DNA from 2 places in the Kurthia sp. YJT4 genome. Region 1 is predicted to be linked to the other one. Evidence: predicted binding sites of a transcription regulator. Region 1 holds the regulator's gene; the other holds the start of a gene.

The links. The regulator LexA, encoded in region 1, represses DNA repair genes until DNA is damaged. The targets are predictions, from matches to a motif close to CGAACATATGTTCG.
Region 2: the regulator LexA is predicted to act here: its motif matches at 2,127-2,140, upstream of parE (DNA topoisomerase IV subunit B).

Annotation. Positions count from the first base shown of each region.
Region 1 covers NZ_CP126689.1:899,361-912,291, forward strand. The annotation lists gene QN089_RS04275 (GntR family transcriptional regulator) at 1-486, shown strand, start outside; gene QN089_RS04280 (quaternary amine ABC transporter ATP-binding protein) at 688-1,890, shown strand; gene QN089_RS04285 (ABC transporter permease) at 1,883-2,734, shown strand; gene QN089_RS04290 (glycine betaine ABC transporter substrate-binding protein) at 2,745-3,611, shown strand; gene QN089_RS04295 (DUF4309 domain-containing protein) at 3,719-4,423, opposite strand; gene QN089_RS04300 (bifunctional metallophosphatase/5'-nucleotidase) at 4,627-6,399, opposite strand; gene lexA (transcriptional repressor LexA) at 6,706-7,353, opposite strand; gene yneA (cell division suppressor protein YneA) at 7,514-7,816, shown strand; gene QN089_RS04315 (YneB family resolvase-like protein) at 7,816-8,475, shown strand; gene QN089_RS04320 (DUF896 domain-containing protein) at 8,616-8,852, shown strand; gene tkt (transketolase) at 9,012-11,009, shown strand; gene QN089_RS04330 (YneF family protein) at 11,201-11,440, shown strand; gene QN089_RS04335 (alpha/beta hydrolase) at 11,502-12,488, opposite strand; gene QN089_RS04340 (YqkE family protein) at 12,609-12,857, shown strand.
Region 2 covers NZ_CP126689.1:1,472,420-1,485,350, forward strand. The annotation lists gene acnA (aconitate hydratase AcnA) at 1-29, shown strand, start outside; gene QN089_RS07165 (acyl-CoA thioesterase) at 132-560, shown strand; gene QN089_RS07170 (HesB/YadR/YfhF family protein) at 890-1,180, opposite strand; gene plsY (glycerol-3-phosphate 1-O-acyltransferase PlsY) at 1,204-1,806, opposite strand; gene parE (DNA topoisomerase IV subunit B) at 2,160-4,139, shown strand; gene parC (DNA topoisomerase IV subunit A) at 4,140-6,575, shown strand; gene QN089_RS07190 (hypothetical protein) at 6,688-7,278, shown strand; gene QN089_RS07195 (aldo/keto reductase) at 7,436-8,299, shown strand; gene QN089_RS07200 (VOC family protein) at 8,550-8,888, shown strand; gene QN089_RS07205 (GNAT family N-acetyltransferase) at 8,892-9,362, shown strand; gene QN089_RS07210 (MFS transporter) at 9,592-10,776, opposite strand; gene QN089_RS07215 (hypothetical protein) at 10,971-11,171, opposite strand; gene QN089_RS07220 (DUF2812 domain-containing protein) at 11,237-11,947, opposite strand; gene QN089_RS07225 (PadR family transcriptional regulator) at 11,944-12,255, opposite strand; gene QN089_RS07230 (DNA/RNA non-specific endonuclease) at 12,375-12,931, opposite strand, start outside.

The DNA of each region.
Region 1 (12,931 bases):
GAAACGGCGCGCCGTGCCATTGCAGTACTACAAGATTTAGGAATCGTTCAAGCTACAAAGGGGAGTGGCGTCTTCATCAAGTCTTATGAAGAAGCTGCAAAATTTGTACATCAATTAAAAGATGTGCAATCAGTCAATGAAATTCAGCATGATGTCTTTCAATCCATCGCCAAACAAAAAGAAGAATTAGAGCGCTTGGAACAACTGTCACAAGAGTTAGTGTCGCGAACAAATCGTTTTCATTCGCTCAATCCATTTGCACCATTCAACGTGACTGTAACATCGGAATGCCTGTATTTAGATATGACCATTCAAGAATTAAATTTCTGGCAAAATACGACAGCTACAATTGTCGGGATTCGTCGCGGTGAAACGATTTTATTATCACCTGGACCATATGCATCAATTAAAGAAAATGATGTACTATACTTTATTGGAAATGAAGCATCTTTCGATATTGTAAAAAATTTTTTATACAAAGGATAAATCGACTTTTTAAAAGGTATATAAACCTTGTTGTGACAAGGATTCATAAACATAAAATAATGATAGGAAATGCCATGTTTCTCCCAGGGGAAACATGGCATTTTGATGCTTACATTTGACATAAGTAACAACTTTTTGTTAGGGTTAAGTTGTTACTTATTTTGTAACAAACTGATATCGCAACGAATTGAGGTGTAGCTCTTGGCTAAAATAAGAGTGGAAAACGTAAGTAAAATTTTCGGAAAAAAAATTACACAAGCAGAAGAGCTTGTAAAGAAGGGGAAAAGTAAATCAACTATTTTAAAAGAAACAGGTGCAACTGTTGGTGTTTATGATGCAAGCTTTGAAGTAAAAGAAGGTGAAATCTTCGTTATTATGGGTTTATCAGGTAGTGGTAAATCAACACTTGTACGATTACTTAATCGTTTAATCGAACCAACAACAGGGCAAATTTACATTAACGATGCAGATGTATCGAAAATGAATAAAACACAATTACGACAAGTGCGAAGAAATTCAATTAATATGGTCTTTCAGAATTTTGGGTTATTCCCACATCAAACGATTTTAAAAAATACCGAATATGGATTAAAGGTTCGAGGGGTTCCAAAGGAAGAGCGTAAAGTCAAAGCTGAAAAAGCACTTGAGAACGCGGGACTCATTGATTTCAAAGATCAATATCCAAAGCAATTATCCGGTGGTATGCAGCAACGTGTAGGTCTTGCACGGGCACTCGCAAACGATGCCGAAATTGTTCTAATGGATGAAGCCTTTTCAGCCCTCGACCCTTTAATACGGAAAGAGATGCAAGATGAGTTGTTAGAACTTCAACAAAATATGAAGAAGACAATTATCTTTATTACGCATGATTTGAATGAAGCACTACGCATTGGTGACCGAATCGCCATTATGAAAGATGGACAAATCATTCAAATTGGTACGGGTGAAGAAATTCTAACAAATCCAGCTGATGAATATGTAAGTAGCTTCATTGAAGACATCGACCGTTCTAAAGTATTAACAGCTGAAAACATCATGGTGAAACCAGTAACGATTAATCCGGCACATGATGGACCAAAAATGGCATTAAAACGTATGAAAGATGAACAAGTGAGTATGGTATTAGCAGTGACACCGCCAAAACAATTAGTTGGCTACATAACTGCAGACGACGCATTACGTTGTGCAAAAGAAGGCCAAACAAATTTAATCAATTGTGTACAACAAGATATTTTAACAGTGCCACACGATTTACTATTAGAAGAAGTGTTGCCAATTATTTCAGACTCAAAAACACCAGTAGCTGTTATGAAAAATGATCAGCTAGTTGGGGTTCTTATTCGCGGTGTAGTGATTGAAGCTCTCGCAAAAGAAACATCTGCGGAGGTGACGGCACATGAATAATTTACTCGATCAAATTCCGATGATGCCACTTGCAAAATGGACGAATAATGCAATGGATTATATTACGGAACACGGACAAGGTTTCTTTGATGCAATTCAAGAGAATACAGAAAGCATGATGCTTGCCGTTACAGATTTCTTACTTATGGTTCCAGCAATTGTATTTATTTTATTAGTTGCAGTATTAGCATTTTTTGCAACGAAGAAAAAACTCGGTTTAACGATTTTCGCAGTACTTGGTTTACTGTTTATTTATAACCAAGGATTATGGAGTGACTTAATGAATACGGTCACGCTTGTACTATTTGCGAGTTTAATTTCGATTATTATCGGGATTCCTGTTGGTATTTGTATGTCAAAAAGTAGAGTATTTGAAAGTATTATGAAGCCGGTTTTAGACTTCATGCAAACAATGCCAGGTTTTGTGTACTTAATTCCAGCTGTTGCATTCTTCGGTATTGGTTTAGTACCAGGGGTGTTTGCTTCGATTATTTTCTCAATCCCACCAACGATTCGTTTTACGAATTTAGGGATTCAGCAAGTACCAAAAGAATTAATTGAGGCATCAGAATCTTTCGGTAGTACAGGACCACAGAAATTATTCAACGTAGAACTACCATTAGCAAAATCAACAATTATGGCTGGTGTAAACCAAACGGTTATGCTATCGCTATCAATGGTTGTTATTGCATCGATGATTGGTGCAGAAGGTTTAGGTCAAAAAGTATTAACAGCTGTACAAAGAGCAGACGTTGGACCAGGTTTTGTAGCTGGTTTAGCACTTGTTATTTTTGCAATCTTAATTGATCGTTTAACACAAAGTTTCAATACTAAAAAAGGGTAGGGTGAATTAGATGAAATTTTCAAAAACAATGAAAGCAGCAGGACTAGCTTTAGGTCTTGGTCTATCAGCAGTCCTTGCTGGATGCGGTAACTCTTCAAGTTCAGATAAGTCAGATCCAACTGTTGAACTTGCATATGTAGAATGGGATACAGAAGTAGCTTCAACAAATGTTATTGCTGAAGTTTTAAAAGAAGAAGGCATTAAAGTCAAAACAACTTCACTTGATAATGCAGTGATGTGGGAAGCTGTCGCAAATAACAAAGCAGATGCAATGGTAGCTGGATGGCTACCACATACACATGGTGCGCAATATGATAAGTATAAAGACCAAGTAGAGGATTTAGGTGTTAACTTAAAAGGTGCTAAAATTGGTTTAGTTGTACCAGATTATATGAAGGTTGATTCAATTGAAGATTTAAAAGACCAAGCGAAAAAAGAAATCACAGGTATTGAGCCAGGAGCAGGCATCATGGGTGCTACAGAAAAGGCTTTAAAAGATTATAAAAACTTAAGTGATTGGAAACTAAAACAATCTTCTTCAGGTGCGATGACTGTAGCACTTGGTCAAGCTATCAAGAAGAAAGAAGATATCGTTATTACAGGATGGGCACCACACTGGATGTTCCAAAAATATGATTTAAAATTCTTAAAAGATCCGAAGAAAGTATATGGTGGCGAAGAACAAATTCATACATTCGCTTCTAAAAAGCTAAAAGAGAAATCACCAGATGCTTATAAAATTTTGAAAAACTTTAACTGGACAACAGATGATATCGAATCAGTTATGTTAGATATTCATGATGGTACACCACCAGAACAAGCTGCAAAAACTTGGATTAAAGAAAACCAAACAAAAGTAGCAGAGTGGACAAAATAATCGTGTAATAAATAAATCCTATGTAGTGAACATATGAAAGTTCACGCATAGGATTTTTTACATTAAAAAACGAGGTCTACGCACGGTAAGACCTCGTTTTTAATCAATTAACCACGTCCGCCCATTGGCTCTGAAGCACGTTGATTAAAGATTGAAATATGGTGTAATTTTTTTGTTTTTGTTGGACCAACAAATTTAAGTGTATTTTTTCCAACTTTGTAATTTAAAATCGTGTCTTTACCGTTATAAGTTGTTGAAGATGGCTTACCACCAACAGCTATAATATCTGAAAATGTAATATCAGATAGTTTAAATGAAGAATCAGGCGCTACGAAAGTACGCACATCATAAACACGATCTCCGCGTCCAATAGCAAAAGCATAGGTTACTTTGCCTTTCTTTTTGTACTCAATATAGTTCGTATTGTTAGAGAATGTTGTAGCGGGTTTTCCCCATTTGTTTGTAATGTCTTCATAAACTGATTTTCCACTCTCAAATGGAACACCTTCTGTCATACCATTTTTCGCTGTTTTGAATTGGTTTTGTAAAAAATCACGTAAGATAGGTTTTACCGTGTCTTTTGATTTTGTTTCGATTTTTTTAGAAGAAGTAGATGTTACAGTAGTGTCTTCTTTTTTACTAGCCTCTGTTTGTACATCCTCTGTTTGTACATCTTCTGTTTTCGCTGTCGTGTTTTCAGCTGCCTGTGTTTTCGGCACTTCCTTTTCAGGAGTTGCTTCTGGCTCTCCGCAAGCAACAAGTAGCAGTGAAGAAGCTGCAAGTAAACTAGCTAGTTTTGTATAAGTTTTCATCGAATCTCCTCCTTTTAATCGTTTATATTCTCTATTAAATTATACCAAATAAAAAGAATACAACTACTACAAATAGCAGCAAAAATTGTTAAGAAGTTTCAATATTTGTTATCTTTTTGTTATATTCATAAAATAAAGAGATGGAATGGTCAAAGTATAAAACCCGAAATTGCACTATATGACGCAATTTCGGGTTTTAAAATTTATTGTACTTCTTTTAAACGAGGTTCTACAACAGAAGAAGCATCTACTGTTTTTAAGTTTGTAATATATTGAATGAATGCATCTGTATCTAAACCAAGATCATCGATTACTTTTGCTTCTTTAAATGTAGGGAATTGGTCACCGCCACCTACTAAGAAGTCGTTGATTACTGCTTTATATGTTTTTGCTTCATCAATCTTTTCGCCATTTACGAATACATCAACTACTGCTTTATCTTTATATGTGTATGTTAAACCAGAAACTTCTAAACCATATCCACCTGTAAATTGATTATTAATTGCAGATTTAACTTGAGCGCCTGTTAATTCAACGATTTTTAAAATGTTACCGAAAGGTTGAACGCCTTGTGCAGCGCCACGTGAAATTACAAATGAATCGCCAGAAGCAGTTGCATCTAAGTCAGAGCGAACGCCACCAGAGTTTGTGAAAGCAAAGTCAACTGAAGCATCTTTTGCTTTTGCAAATGCTAACTGTCCATCTGTTACAAGATTCCCTACAGGTGAGCCACCTAGTGGGTAGGCTACACGTTCACGTGAGATTTTTGCTGCATTCATATTTGCGATTGGTTGGTCCATCACTTTCCCAACAATACCTTTTGCTTCTTGAATAATACCATTTACTTTTTTAGATACTTTATTTTTCATAATTGTTGTTTCTGTTTGTGTGTAGTTATATTTAATTTTAGCTGCTGGTGTCTTCATAAAGTCTTTTGTTTTTGAACTTAGTGTACCTGTTACAACTGAATAAGCAGATGCATAGTTATAGGCTTCAACTACACGAACACCTTTGTACGTTCCGTTAGCATAGCCATGATTATGACCAGCAAAAACAACATCAATTGAGTTCGATGGATCAAGTTTGTTTGCTGTTTTTAACATATCAATTACATCGCCTGTTAAACGTGAATTTTCTTGTGTTTCAATAGAAGAATTTGCTTCTTTATCGACTTCGACAGACGAGTGAGCGACAACGGCGATTGCTTTTACGCCTTGTTTACGTAATTCTTTTGTATATTTTGCAACAGCTTGACCAGGGTCCACTACATCAATATCTTTTGTATGTTGTGCTAAAACGACTTCTTTAATACGTGGTGTTACAATGCCGATGAAGCCGACTTTTACACCGCCGATTGTTTTAACTGTATAAGGTTTGAAGCCTTTAACTAATTTTTTTGTCTTTTTATCAACTACATTTGCTGAAAGAATCTCCATTTTAGAAGTTGTTTGTTTATAATCTTTTACGAATTCATAGTTTTGTGTTACACCTTTGATGGGTTTTTTACCTTTCCAAATACGTTGGAATTCGTCTAAACCTTCATCGAATTCATGGTTTCCAAGTGCCCCAATCGAGAAATTCATTGCATTTAAAATATTCATTGTTGGTTCATCTTGTAAAAGACTTGAGATAGCAGGAGAGCCACCTACTGTATCACCAGCATGAATTGAAAGTGAATTAGAAGTTGTTGATTTCAACTTATTTGCTTTTGCAAAAGCAGCTTTTTCTTGCTCAAAGTTATACGCTAAAGAAGCCATCCCACCGACTGGCGTACCTACACTATCTTTTTTGTTATTCCCGTCAATATAACCATGTAAGTCGTTCATACTTAAAAGTTGTACAGGGATTTTTTTCTCTACTACTTTTTTACTTGTTGTTTTAGCTGTTGCATTGATTCCTGCACCGAAAGAAAATGGTACGGCAGTTAGTAATGCAGCAACGCTTAATGAAGTAATAATCTTCGATTTAAACATCATTTCGCCACCCCTTAAAATAGAATTGTTTCCTCTTAAATATAAGAATTACATCCTGAAATAGCAATATATTATTGAATTATTCTATTTAACAGAAAATAAAGATTATTTAGATATTGTCATAAAAATACAATAAGTATAAATTGAAAATAATCTAAAAGTAATAAGTCAGACATTAGACGTTAGTCATTTGAACATCTACTAGCAAGTGATTAATTAAGAAGTCTATAGTAAAAAAATAAATTTAGACAAAATAAAAAAACTAGTAATGAATGTGGAAAAACACATCCTTTACTAGTTGAAATGTATTTAAAATGAATGAATATTTCTGTATAGCCCGACTACTTTACCTAAAATCGATACATTTTGAACAATAATTGGTTCCATTGAAGAATTCTCAGGTTGCAAACGGAAATAGCCGTCTTCTTTATAGAAACGTTTTACCGTTGCTTCGTCGTCTTCAGTCATTGCCACAACGATCTCACCGTTATTTGCAGAAGACTGTTGTTTCACAATGACATAGTCACCATCTAGAATACCTGCTTCAATCATCGACTCACCCATAATTTCTAGCATAAAAATATGGTCATCAGATGTACCATATGTATGTGGAATTGGGAAGTACTCTTCAATATTTTCAATTGCTGTGATGGGCATACCTGCTGTTACTTTACCAAGAAGTGGAACATGCATCACACCTTGTTTTGTAGCCGTAGTCGATTCAAAAGGATTTAAAATTTCAATTGCACGAGGTTTCGTTTTATCACGACGGATATAACCCTTACTTTCTAAACGTTCTAAATGCCCATGTACAGTTGAACTAGAAGCTAATCCAACAGCCAATCCAATCTCACGCACAGAAGGCGGATAACCCTTACTTTGTACTTCATCTTTAATAAAATTTAAAATCGCTTCTTGACGCTTTGAAAGTTTTGTTTTTTTCAATGCAGTATTCACAACCTTCACCTCAACTTCCTACTATATTTTGTATTTTGAGTATAACATCGTAGAAAATCAAATGCAAACAATTGTTCTGAAAAAACCGTTGACAAAAACAAGTGTTCGAGTTTATGATGAGAACAAACATTCTAGTAAAAAGTTGGAAGGGGAAATTCAGATGAAGTGGATCAAAAATAATGTGATGGTGATTTGTTTTTCGGTAGTTGTATTATTGTTTGTTGGTAATGTTGTGCGTGATACAATAGCGAAGACGCATGTAACTGAAATTCGAATTACAGAAGGTGATACATTATGGTCTTTAGCTCAAAAATATAGCGGAGATATGAAACCACAAAAATGGATGAACCAAGTTATTAATGAAAACAATTTAGTTGATGGGCAAATTATGGCGGGAGAGAAATTAACCGTACCGATTACCAATCATGAATTACAACAAATAGAATTAGCGAGTGATCAATAATGAAATCAAAAAAAGCTGTGGCTTACTGTCGCGTAAGTACAGAAAAAGAAACACAAGACCAGTCTTTAGAGAGACAAAGAATTGAATTAACTGCCTATGCTAAAGAAAAAGGGTACACATTAGATTGTATTTTTGAAGACCGCCATAGTGGTTATGATATTGAGCGTGAAGGATTATTAGAATTGTTAGATTTCTTAAAACAATATCCGCAATCTGCTCTATTTATTCAAGATGAGACACGTATTGGACGTGGGAATGGTCGAATGGCTGTTTTACATCTTTTACAAAAATACGATACAACGATTTATTCTATGTCATCAGATGGTGAAATGAAATTAAACGATATGGATTCGATGTTACTGGAGATTTTAGCAATTGTAGAGGAGTACCAACGCAAAATACATAATGCAAAAATCAAACGAGGGATGCGTCGTGCTGTTGAAAATGGCTATCGTCCAGAATTAAATATTAGTAATCGTGGTAATCCAGAAGGACGCGAAAGAATTGATGTGCCACTTGACCAGATTGTTGCATTAAGAAAAAAAGGGCTTACTTATGAAGAAATAGCTGCTACGTTAAAGATTGCCGGTTTTCATGTGAGTAAAGCAACTGTGCATCGTCGTTATACAGAGTATGTGCAAGAACAACAAAATCAATAGAATTTTTTCTTTAAAATGTCTTTTTAAGTCTTTAAATCATTATTTTTAAGCTTTTTTCAGGATTTTTGAGCTGAATACTTGCTAAATTGCTGTATTTTTCATACCTTTAATGTAGTGACTAGGTCGAAAGGATGAAAATTATGCTATCAAAAGAAAAACTAGCGCGTATTAGTGAATTATCAAAAAAGAAAAAAGCAGGTACATTAACTGTTGAAGAAGCAAAAGAACAGACGACACTGCGCCAAGAATATTTAGACACATTCCGTAAAACAATGCGTAATACAATCGAAAACGTTCGTATTTTCGATCCAAATGGTGAAGAAGTAACGCCAGATAAAATTCGTGAAAAGCAAAAAACAAACGGACGTCTAAATTAACAAGTAAAAACGCACACAATTATGACGAAAATCCACAATTGTGTGCGTTTTTTCATGGATAATCGTCTAACGTCAATTATAACCATTGTTTTATAGTCGATTCTTGACTAAACTAGAGATAGTAATACATTTTGTATAGAAGAAAGGATGTCAACTTTAATGACGCAACAAGCAGATCAGTTAGCAATTAATGCGATTCGTACTTTATCAATTGATGCAATTGAAAAAGCAAATTCAGGACACCCAGGTTTACCAATGGGCGCAGCACCAATGGCGTACACGCTATGGACAAAACAACTACAACATAATCCTCAAAATCCATCATGGTTCAACCGTGATCGTTTTATCCTTTCAGCGGGTCATGGCTCAATGCTTTTATATAGCCTACTTCACTTAGGTGGTTACGGCTTACCAATGGAAGAAATTAAAAACTTCCGTCAATGGGGTTCTTTGACACCAGGTCACCCTGAATTTGGACATACAGTCGGTGTAGAAGCTACTACAGGTCCATTAGGTCAAGGTATTTCAATGGCAGTAGGTATGGCAATGGCTGAATCTCATTTGGCAGCAGTATATAACAAACCAGAACACAATATTATCGATCACTATACATACGTGTTATGTGGTGATGGTGATTTAATGGAAGGTGTTTCTGCCGAAGCCGCGTCATTAGCAGGTCATCTACAATTAGAAAAATTAATCGTATTATACGATAGTAACGATATTTCATTAGATGGTGATTTAAACAAATCATTCTCAGATGATACAGCTGCACGTTATAAATCATATGGTTGGAACTACTTATTAGTAGAAGACGGTACAGATGTGGCAGCAATCAATCAAGCAATCGAAAATGCAAAAACATCAAATAAACCAACATTAATTGAGATTAAAACAATTATTGGTCATGGTTCACCGAATAAATCGGGTAAATCAGATTCTCACGGTGCACCATTAGGTACAGAAGAAGTTGCATTAACAAAAGCGAATTACGACTGGACATATGAGCCATTCGAAATTCCAGAAGAAGTATATGAAACATTCAAGGAAGCAGCTGAAACACATGGTGTAAAAGCAGAAGCAGCTTGGAATGATGCGTTTGCAGCATATAAAGTAGAATTCCCAGAATTAGCAGCTCAATTAGAGAAAGCAATCAAAGGTGAATTCCCTGAAAACTTCGATGCAGAATTCCCAGTATATGAAGCAGGTAAATCAGTTGCGACACGTTCATCTTCTGGTGATATGATTAATGCAATTGCTAAAACTGTTCCTTCATTCTTCGGTGGTAGTGCCGATTTAGCTGGTTCAAACAAAACAACAATCAAAGGTGCTGGTGATTTCTCAGCACATGACCGCGCTGGTCGTAACATTTGGTTTGGTGTACGTGAATTTGCAATGGGCGCAGCATTAAACGGTATGGCACTTCATGGTGGATTGAACGTCTTCGGTGGTACGTTCTTCGTATTCTCTGATTATGTACGTCCAGCAGTTCGTCTGTCTGCATTAATGGGATTACCTGTAACATATGTATTCACACATGACTCAGTAGCTGTTGGTGAAGATGGTCCAACACACGAACCAATCGAGCATTTAGCCGCTTTACGTGCAATGCCGAATTTATCAGTAATTCGTCCAGCAGATGCAAATGAATCAGTAGCAGCTTGGAAGTTAGCATTAACTTCTAAAAACCGTCCAACTGCACTTGTTTTATCACGTCAAAACCTACCTGTTCTTGATGTAGATCAAACTGTATTACATGCAGGTGTTGAAAAAGGTGCTTACGTTGTAGCGAAAGCTTCAAAAGAAGTAGCAGATGCATTATTAATCGCAACAGGTTCAGAAGTGCAACTAGCAGTAGCTGCAAAAGAAGTATTAGCAAAAGAAGGTATTGAAGTATCTGTTATCTCAATGCCTGATACAGCACGCTTTGATGAGCAAGATGCTGCATACAAAGAATCTGTATTACCAAAAGCAGTAACAAAACGACTTGCAATCGAAATGGCTTCATCATTCGGTTGGCATAAATATACTGGTTTCGAAGGTGATGTTCTTGCAATCGATACATTCGGCGCAAGTGCACCTGGAGATACAGTGATTGAAAAATACGGTTTCACAGTTGAAAATGTTGTTGCGAAAGTGAAAGCATTATTTAATTAATCCGTACACAATAAAATCCCGAAATGTTTGACGTTTCGGGGTTTTTTTATTCAACAAACGATTTCTCATATGTAGCATAATTAATTAATTTTTCATGAAATCTACGACAAATGTAGATAGGCTATGTTTTTTATTGTATAATCCTTCATGGAGAGTATTATCTCGTATGTGAAAATAGAGGAGGAACACAAGTGAGTACAGGTCTTGCCATTACATTCATCATCCTTGCGTTAATCGTTGGTCTTGTGGGTGGATTTTTCATCGCACGCCAATACATGATGAAGTATTTAAAAGAAAACCCGCCAATCAACGAAGATATGCTTCGTATGATGATGACTCAAATGGGACGCAAACCATCTGAGAAACAGGTTCGCCAAGTGATGAGCCAAATGAGTAAAGCAACAGATAAAATGGATAAAAAGAAGAAATAATTTATTCGTTAAGATAAACCAAAAAAGTGAGGTCTCATTAGTAGGTCTCACTTTTTGTATGTTATGCAGGTTGAATAATACGTGTGCGACGTTTCTTCTGTGGGAATTGATAATCTTGTGGTAAATAACTAATATGAAAGTCTACTAAAAATTTAATAATTTCTTTTTCATAATCAAAAGGTTGTTCATTAAATGATTGCGCATGCTCACCTTTTTCGAATAACACAAGTCGTGTATTTTCAGGTTTTGCCGCATGTAACGCTTCTGACATTGTATGTGGAATATACGTATCTTCTAAACTATGAATATATAAAATCGGTTTTGAAATCTTTTGAACAACTTCAATCGGTGCGACTTCACGCAGTGTATAACCATCACGTTTTTGAATAAAGAAGTCAGCTAATTTTACCGCGTAAGCAGTTTTAATCGGTGTATCGCGCATGAGTACATGGTGGAGTTGTTTTTCAAATGTTGAGAATGCGCAATCTGCAATAATAAAATCAAATAATGTATCATCTAATCCACCATATTGAAGAGTTGTAGCAGCACCCATTGATTCACCTTGAATTCCTAACAGCGCATCATGTGTCATCTGTGAACGAACAGCTTCTACAACAGCTTGTAAATCATACTTTTCATAAAAGCCATAACTTGTCGTTTTGCCATCTGTTTTTCCGTGGCGCCGTTGATCGTAAACAATAATATTATAACCGAGACGAGCAAATACTTGTGCGTATTTTAAGGAATTGATATGTGTTTCAGTTACTCCGTGTAAAATAATGATTGTATTAAGACTTGTCGTACTCTGAATCTTATGGCATGTAATGGGGTAACCATTTGGTGATTGTACAATGAAACTTTCTTTAGCTACATGTGTAAACCAGTCTTCATCAAGCCGATTGGATTGTACTTCGCGATTCCAGATAAACTGCTCATCTTTTTGTTTCATATACATAACACGATTGGAAATGGTATAGCCAAGGGCAGCGATGGAAGCGCTCGCAGCACTTGCAACTACAGAAGCAAGTAAAGGCCATTTCTTTTTCAAATTCATCACCTCATGTTCATCATAATTAAATATGTTAAAAAAATCCATAGCCATTTCAAAACCTTACAAATGATTTACTTTCTGCTAAAATAAATATAAATCAAATACGAGGTGACAGAAATGGCGAAAAAGAAAAAACAAATGACTCAACCGAAGTCGACTTCAGATGACGGATTGACATTAAAAGATCAATTAAATGCAGATGTCTTAAGTCAATTAAAGTTAGCGAAACAAAGCTTAGTTGCACAAGAAAAAGAACAAGAAGAAGAGCGTCGTGCAAAAGCGCTATTTGAGAAAAAACAACGCGAGAAAAATATGAGTTTTGAAGAATTGTTAGAACAATACGGCGATCAAGGTTCAAAATTTTAATCGTACATTTTTAAAACAGACACTATCAGTGCAATTCCCATAAATAAGAGAATCTAAACAAAAAACTGAAGCCG
Region 2 (12,931 bases), 570 kb from region 1:
TGGTATTACGTAACAAACTTGCAAAATAATGTTGCGTAACCGAGAAAAGACCTACCTTAACGGGTAGGTCTTTTTTTATGCCGACAACGTAACCATTTTTTTGATATACTATTACATGAGGTGAAGAAAGCATGTATATAAGTGAAAAAGAGATTGAAATTCGTTACGCAGAAACGGATCAAATGGGTGTTGTCTACCACGCAAACTATGTCATCTGGCTAGAGATGGGCAGAACACAGCTAATTAAGGACCTAGGCTTCTCTGTAACAGAGTTAGAGGACGCAGGCTATGTTTCACCTGTTATGAACGTAAACATTTCCTACAAGGCTGCACTGCGCTATGGTAAGCCTGCTAAAATTCGCACATGGGTAAAAACACAGGACCGTTTACGTACAGTCTACGGTTACGAGATACTCCATGAAGACGGAACAGTTGCTGCAACAGCAACAACAGAACATATCATTGTTAAAAAAGACTCTTTCCGCCCAATTTCTATGATGAAAATTGACCCAGTATGGTACGAACGCTACTTAGAAATCGCAGAAGAAAAACCAGAATGAACGCATTCTGGTTTTTTTATATGAAGTAGTAGGGTGAGTGACCCGTTTTCGCCCTCGAATGTCCCGAATCAAGCTGAGAGTGACCCAAACACTTCATCGAATGTCCCAAAATGCGGGTCGAATGTTCGAATTCACACTATCCTAGTCAATTGAAGTCCTTTTGATTACTCAAAAGCCTTGAAGAAAGTACAAAAAGGGAGCAACTTAGGTTGTTCGGGCGAGTGACCCGTTTTCGCCCTCGAATGTCCCGTTTGGACGAGTGAATGTCCCGAACCAAGTAGCGAATGTCCCAATCCCAAACAAAAAAGAATGGGTATGCACCCATTCTTCTAGTCAACATATTCGTATAATAGTTCGTCTAAGTCATTGTCGACTTTTACTTTAAAATCATGTCCGTCAAAGAACCAGAGATCATCTGTTTCGATGAAGAAGCGGTAACCGCCTTGTTCAGTGACAACAGCAGCGTCAATCGGTGTATCTGTATTCATGCCGATGGAATAACCTTCATGGAAGGGATTTGAGCCACCATAGCGAGCAAAGAAGCGAATATGTGCGCCTGGCTCTAAGTCCATCTCTTTTTGAAACCACTTGATTGCTTCATCTGTAATCAAAATTTCCATATACATGCACACTCCTTTTGATTTTAAATCCACGTTACTTTAGGTTCTGTACCCTCTTTGATACGTTTTATGTTTGCGCGATGACGATAAATAACGAATGTTGCAAGAGCTGTGACAACAGCGAATAGTAAATATTCTTGGTCGAGTACAGCATACGTTAATCCATAAATGAATGCAACGACTGCGGCGAACATCGAAGCAAGACTCACCATTTTAAATGCTTTTAAACAAAGTAAGAAAGCAATTAATAAAATAACGAAGATGGGCCAGTGATAACCAAGTAGCACACCCGCAGATGTTGCGACAGCTTTACCTCCGCGGAATTTCGCGAAGATTGGGAACATATGACCGACAACAGCGATGACACCAGCTACAAGCGGATGAACATGACTGTTTGAAAGAATCGCAAACGTGGGTAATAACGTAGCGAGCGTTCCTTTTAAGATATCCATGACTGTGACAACAGCACCGGCTTTTTTACCGAGTACGCGAAATGTGTTTGTAGCACCTAGATTCCCACTACCATGTTGTCGAATGTCCGTTTTATAGAACAGTTGACCAATCCATAGACCAGATGGGATGGAGCCAATTAAATAGGCTAGAATAATGACGATTGCGGTATTCATATCTGAATGCTCCTTCTTTTTCTCTTAGTTACAGGTACTAATATATTGTCATAATATTTTATCATGCTTACGCTTTTGGAACAATAAGACAATGTAGGTGTTTTCAGTTTATGCTGAAATCGTTTATTTCGCAATAAAAATACAGTAACTGTTTGCCACAAAGCAAAATTTACTCTTATAATAAGAAGGCTATGTAAAAAAACGTTGAACAGTAGCTAGCTATATTTGTAAATTCAATGATTTAGTGTATAATCAAGCCTGATATATAGCCTGTATGCTGTTGACAGAAACGCTAAGTTCATACTAGACTTAAATAAAGCGAAACAGATGTTCGTGTTAGGAGAGGATTTTTTTTGACGAAAAATAATACACTATCGTCTTATAATGAAGATGATATTCAAGTACTTGAAGGTCTTGAAGCAGTAAGAAAAAGACCAGGGATGTACATAGGGTCGACGGATAGTAGAGGTTTACATCATCTCGTTTACGAAATCGTCGATAACGCAGTTGATGAAGCGCTAGCAGGCTTCGGTAACCACATTATCGTCACACTACATGAAGATCAATCCATCAGCGTACGCGACTTCGGTCGAGGTATGCCTACAGGTATGCACAAAACAGGGAAGCCTACACCAGAGGTTATCTTTACTGTACTTCATGCAGGTGGTAAATTCGGTCAAGGTGGCTACAAAACTTCAGGAGGACTACATGGTGTAGGTTCATCCGTTGTAAACGCGCTGTCGTCGTTTTTAGAAGTAACAATTTACCGAGAAGGTACTAAGTATCAAATGCGTTTTGAAAACGGTGGAACGCCTGTCACGACGCTAGAACAGCTAGGCAAAACGAAAGAGACAGGAACACTGGTTCATTTTAAGCCGGATCCAACGATTTTCTCCGTTACAAAATATAATTTCGATACATTAGCAGAACGATTACGTGAATCGGCTTTCTTATTAAAAGGGTTAAAAATCGAATTAATTGATGAAAATACAGAAAAACATGAAGTGTATCATTATGAGAACGGGATTGAAGCATTCGTAGCCTATTTAAATGATGAAAAAGATGTGCTACACCCAGTCAAATATGTAGAAGGTACACAAGACCAAATTGAAGTGGAGTTTGCGTTCCAATACAATGACGGTTATTCAGAAACCATTCTATCTTTCGTAAATAATGTGCGTACACGTGATGGTGGTACACACGAAACAGGTGCGAAAGCTGCTTTAACGCGCGCTTTTAACGAATATGCACGTAAAGTAGGCTTATTAAAAGAAAAAGATAAGAACCTAGAAGGCTCGGATATTCGTGAAGGACTAGCTGCGATTGTTTCCGTTCGAATCCCAGAAGGCTTACTACAGTTTGAAGGACAAACAAAAGGAAAACTAGGTACAAGCGAAGCGCGTAGTGCAGTTGATCAAGTCGTCTCGACACAATTAATGTACATGCTAGAAGAAAATGCAGAGCTTAGTACATCGCTTGTGCGTAAAGCGATTCGCGCACAACAAGTACGTGAAGCAGCACGTAAGGCGAGAGAAGATGCACGTAATGGCAAAAAGAATAAAAAGCAATCGACCCTATTATCAGGTAAGTTAACGCCAGCACAATCAAAAAATGCGGCGAAAAATGAACTGTATTTAGTCGAAGGAGATTCAGCGGGTGGCTCAGCAAAACAAGGGCGCGACCGCTCATTCCAAGCGATTTTGCCACTTCGCGGTAAAGTCATTAATACTGAAAAAGCAAAATTACAAGACATTATGAAGAACGAAGAAATTGCGACGATCATTCATGCAGTTGGTGCGGGTGTTGGTGCAGACTTTAATGTAGAAGATGCAGCGTATGATAAAGTCATCATTATGACCGATGCCGATACAGATGGTGCGCACATCCAAGTATTATTATTAACATTCTTCTTCCGTTACATGCGACCACTTGTGGAAGCAGGGAAGGTCTATATCGCTCTACCACCGCTTTATAAAGTATCTAAAGGTACAGGACGTAAAGAAGTCATTGAATATGCATGGACAGAACGTGAATTAAATCAAGCAATTCAAAAAGTCGGAAAAGGCTATGTTTTACAACGCTATAAAGGTCTTGGTGAGATGAATGCTGACCAGTTATGGGATACGACGATGAATCCTGAAACACGTACATTAATTCGTGTGAAAATTAACGATTTAGAACGTGCAGAGCGCGGTGTTGCGACGTTAATGGGCGATAAAGTAGAGCCACGTCGTAATTGGATTGAAACACATGTTGACTTCGGATTAGAAGAAGATGACAACATTTTAGAAAGTGAATTTATCGAGAAAAATGAAGAGCAGGGGGATCTGTAAATGACAGAGAAAGAGCAATTTCAAGATCTGCCTTTAGAAGAGGTTATTGGTGACCGATTTGGTCGTTATAGTAAATATATTATTCAAGATCGTGCATTACCAGATGCTCGTGACGGATTGAAGCCTGTACAACGTCGTATTTTATATGCGATGTTTATGGATCATAACACGCATGATAAGCCATTCCGTAAATCTGCTAAAACAGTAGGGAATGTAATTGCAAATTATCACCCACATGGCGATATTTCAGTGTATGAAGCGATGGTTCGTCTATCACAAGATTGGAAATCACGTCATCCACTCGTTGAGATGCACGGGAATAACGGTTCGTTAGACGGGGACTCACCTGCTGCGATGCGTTATACAGAAGCACGTTTATCAAGTATTGCAGGTGAAATGTTACGCGATCTTCAAAAAGAGACGGTTGATTTCATTCCAAACTTTGATGACCAAGATATGGAGCCAACTGTATTACCTGCGCGCTTCCCAAACTTATTAGTGAACGGTTCGACAGGGATTTCGGCAGGTTATGCGACAGATATTCCACCGCATGCACTGCATGAAGTGATCGATGCAGTACTCATGCGATTGAAAAATCAAAATGCCACAGTAGATGAACTAATGAAAGTTATTTCAGGTCCTGACTTCCCAACAGGTGGGATTATTCAAGGTGTGGCAGGGATTAAAAAAGCGTATGAAACAGGTCGCGGTAAAATTGTTGTACGCGCCAAAACACGCATTGAAACATTAAAAGGTTCAAAAGAGCAAATTGTCGTTGATGAAATTCCATACGACGTAAATAAAGCCAATCTTGTGAAAAAAATAGATGAGTTACGTGTCGATAAGCGCTTAGAAGGTATTGCAGAAGTACGTGATGAATCGGATCGTCAAGGTTTGCGAATCGTTATCGAGATGCGTCGTGACATTCCAGCAGAACCGATTTTACAATATCTTTTTAAAAATACGGATTTACAAGTAGCCTATAACTTTAACATGATTGCGATTCATGACCGTCGTCCAACGATGATGACATTACCGATGATGTTAGATGCGTATATCAAGCACCAAAAAGAGATTATTACGAAACGTAGCCAATTTGATTTACGAAAAGCACATGCGCGTCTACATATTGTAGAAGGTCTGATGAAGGCACTATCGATTTTAGACGAAGTTATTCAAGCGATTCGTGCATCAAAAGATAAAAAAGATGCAAAAAACAATTTAGAGACGAAATTCGACTTTACAGAAGTACAAGCAGAAGCAATTGTATCGCTGCAACTGTATCGTTTAACGAATACCGATATTACGGAATTACGTGAAGAAGAAGCGACATTGAATGCGACCATTGCGGAATTAGAAGGCATTTTACAAGATGAAAAAACACTTGTGGCTGTCTTGAAAAAAGAATTACTTGATATTCGTAAACGTTTTAAAGAAGATCGTCGTTCACTTATTCAAGAAGAAATTGCAGAGATTAAACTGAACATGGATGTATTAATTCCATCAGAAGATGTCATCGTTTCGGTGACGAAAGATGGCTATGTGAAGCGTACGAGTCTACGTTCATATAAATCTTCAAACGGCGAAGGTTTTGCAATGAAGGAATCGGATGAAATTGTCTTTAAACAACAATTGAATACGCAACAACATGTGCTTCTTTTCACAAACAAAGGACATTATATTTTCCAACCGATTCACGAGTTACCAGATATTCGTTGGAAAGACTTAGGGCAACATATTTCAAGCTTGGTCAATGTGACAGATGCAGAAGAACGCATTATCCGAGTAGTGGGTGTCGAAGATTTCGAAGCACCATTATATGTTGTGACGGTTTCAAAATATGGTCAAATTAAGCGAACACTTTTAAAAGAGTACTTTGTCACACGTTATAATAAGCCATTCAAAGCAGTAAATCTGAAAAAAGATGATGAATTACAATTTGCAGATGTCGTAGCAGAGGACCAAGATGTCATCTTAACAACGTATATGAGTTTTGCTGTACGCTTCCCACTAGAGGAAGTGCCACCAACAAGTGTACGAACAGCAGGTATTAAAGCAATTAATCTAAAAGACGATGATTATATTGCCGCAACAACGATTGTATCGCCAGAAGATGCAGGCGATGTTCTCATCATTACAACACGCGGTTCAGTGAAGAAGATGTCGATTAAGGAATACGAACCGACAGGACGTGCAAAACGCGGTCTTCAAACACTACGAGAACTAAAAACAAATCCACATCGTATTGAAGCCGTGCTACGTGTCGCACGTGGTACAACGGTAGAAATTGCGACGGAAAAAGAGATTGTCGAAGTCATCTCAACCGATCAATATCGCCATGCGGATCGTCTATCAAACGGTTCACCCGCAGTGAATACCGCAACAGACGGTGCGATTGTACGCATTACAGTACAACCACCTGAAGAAACAGAATAGAAATCAAAAGGAACCGTAGAATAAATTACGGTTCCTTTTTTGTCGATTATGTGAAGAAGTATGTCGTTCATTTAAAAGCGTAGTATACTGAACAAATAGAGGAGTGGAGTTTATGAATAGAATAGAGCAAGCGATGCAAGCGAAAAAGAAAAAGCAATTTGATGAGGCATTACAGTATTATCAACTCCATCAGCGAGAACAGGGCATTAGTGCAGGGCTATTACATTCGATTGCGAAAATTTATTATTTAAAAGGTGACGGAGAGATTGCACTTCGTTTTCATTTGGCAGCGACACACTTAACGCTACATATGGATCAAATCTTATTACAAAATGAAGATGAACAAGCGCTACAAGCATTAAAACGTTTACCAAGTGAAGTTCGTAAAACATTGCCACATGATGTTGCAGGTATGCTTTATGTACATCTAAATGCAATCAATCATATCGCACATAGTTTACTAGATCGTCCTGCTACATGGCAGGAGAAGCCAGAGCTACAGCCGATTGCCAAGTTATATGCTGCGCATGTATTAGGCGATGGTTCAGAGCATGCACTATATGAACAATACAATCAAACACCTGAAAGTATGCAACAAGTCGAACAGAAGTATTACTTGCCTGCTGGCTTCCAATATGCCTTCCAACAAATTAAGTGGCAGTCACTTGGAAATACAGATGTGAGAGCGTTATATTTCACATAAATAAAGATTTTTTGTAAAAGTCATTATATTTTCAGAAAATAAAGACTTATCGTATAATAAGCTATGGGTATTACCTTCAAATTTGTTTATTTTTAGTTGTATCGTATTCATTATTCGTTATGCTTTTCAAAATGACGACCAAAAAGGAGATTGAACGATGTTTAACGAAAAGTACAAATTATTAAATGGTGTACACATGCCAAAAGTGGGTTTGGGTACATGGCTTATTAAAAACGATGCGGTCACACCAATCGTTGCAGACGCATTAGAGGTGGGGTATCGACATATTGATACAGCACCAGCATATATGAACGAAGGTGGTGTGGCAGAAGCAATCCATGCAAGTGGTATTTCGCGAGAAGAACTATTTATCGCCACAAAAGTGGGAGCAGAGTCGAAAAAATATGACGGTGTTGTCCGTTCGATTGACCGCTCGCTGAAAAAGATGAATCTCGATTATATCGATTTACTACTGATTCATAGCCCACAACCATGGAAAGAGTTCCGCGAAGAAAATCGCTATTTTGAAGAAAATAAAGAAGTATGGCGTGCGATGGAAGATGCTTATAAAGAAGGAAAAGTGAAAGCGATTGGCTTATGTAACTTCCTGCAAGATGATATTGAAAACTTGCTAGAGAGTTGTGAAATTAAGCCGATGGTCAATCAAATTTTAGCGCATATTTCCAATACACCATTCGAATTAATCGAGTTTTGTCAAAAACACGATATTCTGGTGGAGGCATATTCGCCAATAGGACATGGGGAAGTGTTACAACACCCTCGTCTTCAAGCGATGGCAGAACATTACGGTGTATCTGTAGCACAGCTTTGCTTACGCTATGATTTACAACTAGGTCTATCGGTTATTCCAAAATCAACTGATCGTACACATATGGAAGAAAATACAGCACTTGATTTTGAAATCAATGAAGCAGATATGGAAGCTTTAAAACAAGTCGAAAAAATCGAAAGCTACGGAAAAGATAGTATCTATCCTGTTTTCGGTGGCAAAATTAAATAAAGTAAAAGTGAGGATGGGACAGAATATCTCATTTTCCTTTTTTAGAGTTCACAACGAAAAACTGGAACCGCACAATAGCGCGATTCCAGTTTTTCTTATGCTCATGTAGGATGGTGTTTTTACACTTATGTCCCATCCCCTTTTCTCTTTACATCCCACTTAAACATCCGTATAATTCCATAAAATGAATAGAAAGGAATGATGATGTTGAATTGTACATTACGCTATATTATTTTATACGTCTCTGATTTTGACCAAGCCTATACGTTTTACAAAGATGCAATTATCCGTTAAGATGCAGCAAGGTACATATGTGGAGTTTGATACAGGACAGACGACATTCGCGATCAATACACGAGACGCTGTAAGAGAAGAAATCGGCTTAATCGTTCCATACAAAACGGAAAAAACAGCAACATTTGAAGTTGCATTTACAGTGGAAGAGGTTGCACAGACAATCGATATCTTGCGTGCAAAAGGCGCACAGATTATAAAAGAACCTGTAACAAAACCATGGGGACAAACAGTTGCCTATATAGCAGACCCAGACGGACATTATATTGAAATTTGTAGTGAAGTAGGGGCGTAAACAATGTATAGTATTCGAAATATGACAGAACAAGATGTTTTAGCTGTGCAACAAGTGGCGACGGAGACATGGCACACAACCTATGAGGGCATCATTCCACGTTCTATTCAAGATGCTTTTTTACAACAAGCCTATGAAGAATCTCGCTTATTACAACGTTTACAACATGGCTTTTTTTATGTAGTTGAAACAGAAGGAACAGTAGAAGGCTTTGCCCATTTCTCACCTGTAGTAAATGGTATGGTTACGCTATATGCAATTTACATTCATCCGGCGCTACAAGGAAAAGGAGTTGGCACAGCTTTTTTACAAAAGCTTCATGAAGATGTAGAAACAATCGAGGTAGAAGTAGAGCAAGATAATCAAATTGGCATACGTTTTTACGAAGCGAAGGGTTTTCAAGTACGTGAAATATATGAAGAAGACTTTGATGGTCACTTACTGAAAACAGTGAAAATGTATAAGGTTGTGTAAGATGATGCGATATGGACTTATTTTGATGATTGGTTTTTCGTTGACTTTTTTATTGCAAGATTCATTTTTTACACAATCCCATGTCATAGTTAATCTTTTTTTGAGAACACTATTTGCTTGCTTTTTCTTATGTATGATTTGGTTAGTACAAAATATAGGCTTTTCAAATAAACAATCTAAATAATTTAAAAAGAGCTTCAGCGGAAATACGCTGAAGCTCTCTTACATATTATGCATTTTTTCGCATGATTCGTAAAAAATAAATGGTAGGTAAGATGAGTAGTGCAGATGCGAATAGTCCACCTTCAATGGACGTATAAAGTGCGATAAGTCCAACAAGTGGTCCACCTGCTACTTGACCAAAAGCATCAACTTGTCCATAGAAGGAAAGTGTTGTCGCGCGCCCTTTTGATTCTACTTGTTTATTCATCATAATATTCATGAGAGGGTGGTTCACATTTCGTAGTGAAGCAACACATAAATAAAGTACGACAGCTACTATAAAATGTGTTGTAAAAGCGAAATAAATCATGAATAGTATGAGCACAGTATTCAACCACATGAGTAGACGCGCAAAATGCGAAGTAGCTATTTGCTCCATCCACTTGAGTAAACCAATATTGAGCAAGAATGTGAGCGCATAGAACAAGCCGAACCAATAGACGGTGTAATGCTCATTCAATTGGAAGTTTTCAATGAAGTGAGCGCCCCATAAACGATCAAATCCTTCACTAGCGAGACCCATAAATAATGTAATGCTTGCTAAAGAGAGAAGCGTTCGGTCAGATCGAATCACATTCCAACTCGATTGTAGTGCTATTTTCATGTGATGTAGGTGTGATTGCTTTCCTTGTGTGATGGGTACAAACTTTGTTTCAGGAATCCAAAAAATAGAGAACAAAGCGATGAGTAATAATGCAGCACCAGCGAATAGGATGGCGATTTGTACTGTAAATAGACTACCAATCGCTACGCTTGTTAGAATACCGATAAAACTACCAATCGAACTAAATTTTGCGCCATTTAAAAGTGTGTGATCCAGCTGTTCTGGTGTGATTTCATCTGCAATCCATGCAGTTTCAGCACCGCTAATAAATGTCCAACCCATTCCCCATAATGCAGCCGCAATCGCAATCGCTGTAAAAGAGGGGATGCTTCCTTCTAAAAGATGTGCACAGCCAATGATGATTGTCCCGATAATAATCGATTTTTTACGACCAAACAAATCAGCGACTAATCCCGTAGGAATCTCACACAGTAAAACGGCTAATTCCATAATTGTCCCGATTAAAACAAGCTCTAATGGATTCAGTTGTGCATCTGAAACGTAGTAAATGATATTTAAAGTGAAAACAATTTGTAAACAAAATGCGCGTGAACTTGTAAAAGCATAATAAATAGATGGTGTTGTCATGTGTAACCTCCGAATGAAATTCATTTCAATACGGAGAATACGTCATTCCTTAAATGTGCATACCCTCCGTTTTAGGTGATGTAATGCAAGTAATGACTGTCATATTCATTCGCTCCTTTTTCATAGATTGCTTCGATTATAACATAATTTGTAAAATAAAAAACTTCCACATCATCTGTAGAAGTTTTTCATAATTAAAAAGAAATATTCATTTGATTGAGTAATTGTTGCATGATTTCAGCGCTACCATCTTGGAACATAAAAATTGAAAAAGCAATCATACAGACACCTGTTAAAGAAGCAAACCACTTCTTTGAAGGCATCCATTGTTTTCGAAAAGCCGTAATCAGTAATACAATACCCATCAATAAAATCAGAAAATACCAAAAACCCATATGTTCTCACTCCTTTCTATTTTAATTAAGAACGAAAATAGAAGGAAGAAGTTCCAAATAATGTTTTAGGCTTTGCGTATTTTGTGTAACAAAGACATAGTCGCGTAGATTAAAAGGATACAGCCAATTCCACCAATACAAGCTGCACTAAGAATGCGTAGTGGTTGCGATTCAAAAAGAAATAGTGTTATGACAGCTAACAATACAATCAGGTATGGCATCCATTTAGAAAAAGTAACCAACGAATTTTTTTGCTCGACTTTCCACTTATTACTTGTGGCAGCTAATGTCGTCCAAGCAAGTGGAATCGTCAAGACAGTTAGTAAAATAGAGAGGATCAGTAAAAATAGTTGTAAAACCTGTGTTGTCTGGTCATATAAATACCAACTAAGAAGTGTAATAGGAATGAATGAAATAGTCGTAATTTGAAGCGGTTTTAAAGAGCTTTTATATTTTTCAACATGTGTTGCATCATCGGTATAAAGTGACTTTGTTTCGGGGGCAGCTTTGAATAAATGAATATTTGCTTGTGAATCAACATGTGACCAGCCCGCCTGATTGAAAAGTTCAAAGTATTCGTCATCACCATCCTCTAATATACGATAGTCAATTTCATAAATCCAATCTTTCTCAGTCCCTTTTTCAAGTGTATAACCTAAAAAGGAAAACTTTTTGACATGCCATCCTTGTTTGGATAACTCATGTAAACGTGTCATATCTTTTTGTTCCGAAAAAGCCAATCCATTGGACATAATATATTTCTTTTTCACTATCATCTTTCCTCCATTTCTTGTTCAGCTAATTGAATCATCTGTTTTCGTAATTGAATTTCTTCCTTTAGAATGGTGCGTCCTTGCTCCGTCAGTGTATATACTTTTCTACGTGAATCGGAATCATCAAATAAATAAATCCATTGATTATTTAATAATTTTTTTATAATGGTGTACATGGAAGCAGGGCCAATTGTGATCAAACCGTTTGATGTTTCTTCGATTAAATTCATCATCGCGTAACCATGTCGTGGCTTTGCTAAGGCAGACATAATATAAAACATTGAATCAGTTAGTTGTTCATTTTTTTTCAATATATCACCTCCTGATATATCACTTTATGATATATAATATATCGCTTTGTGATATAAAAGTAAAGAGATAAATAAAAAATACGCTAGGTAATCGATTGATTACCTAGCGTACTTGAAGTTTATTCGCCTACAAGTCCGTCACCGTCGCGGTCATCCATATAAGGATATAACCAGTGATCTTTTGTAATTGGCATTTTGAATCCAGCTGCTTTTGCTTCTTTAATGGTGACTTGTCCGTTACCATCTGTATCTACAGCTGATACGTCACCTTTTGTTTGTGGTTTTGAAGAAGTTGTCGGTTGTTTTTTAGTTAAACCGAGTTCTTCATTTCGCTGATCTGGATTACCGTTTGCATATTCATCTACAACGCGATTACCTTTAATTGTGTATGTGTATTTATAACGGGAAGGAATTTGTGTTTTCGTATTTGGATACGTGATAATCGCTTCAAAATCTGTTGCGCCACCGGCTTTACGAATCGCATCTTCCATATAGGCTTGGTCACCATGACGGTTTAGTGTACTATCTTGTGGTGTAATGTTATAAGCATTTGATACACCACCAAGTGAATCGGCAATGACATGTCCTTCGTCTAAATCTTTACGTTCGACACCTGGAACTTTCGCTTCGTCTCTACAGTATCTTCCTGATGATGTAACTTGTTCAGTACGATCAT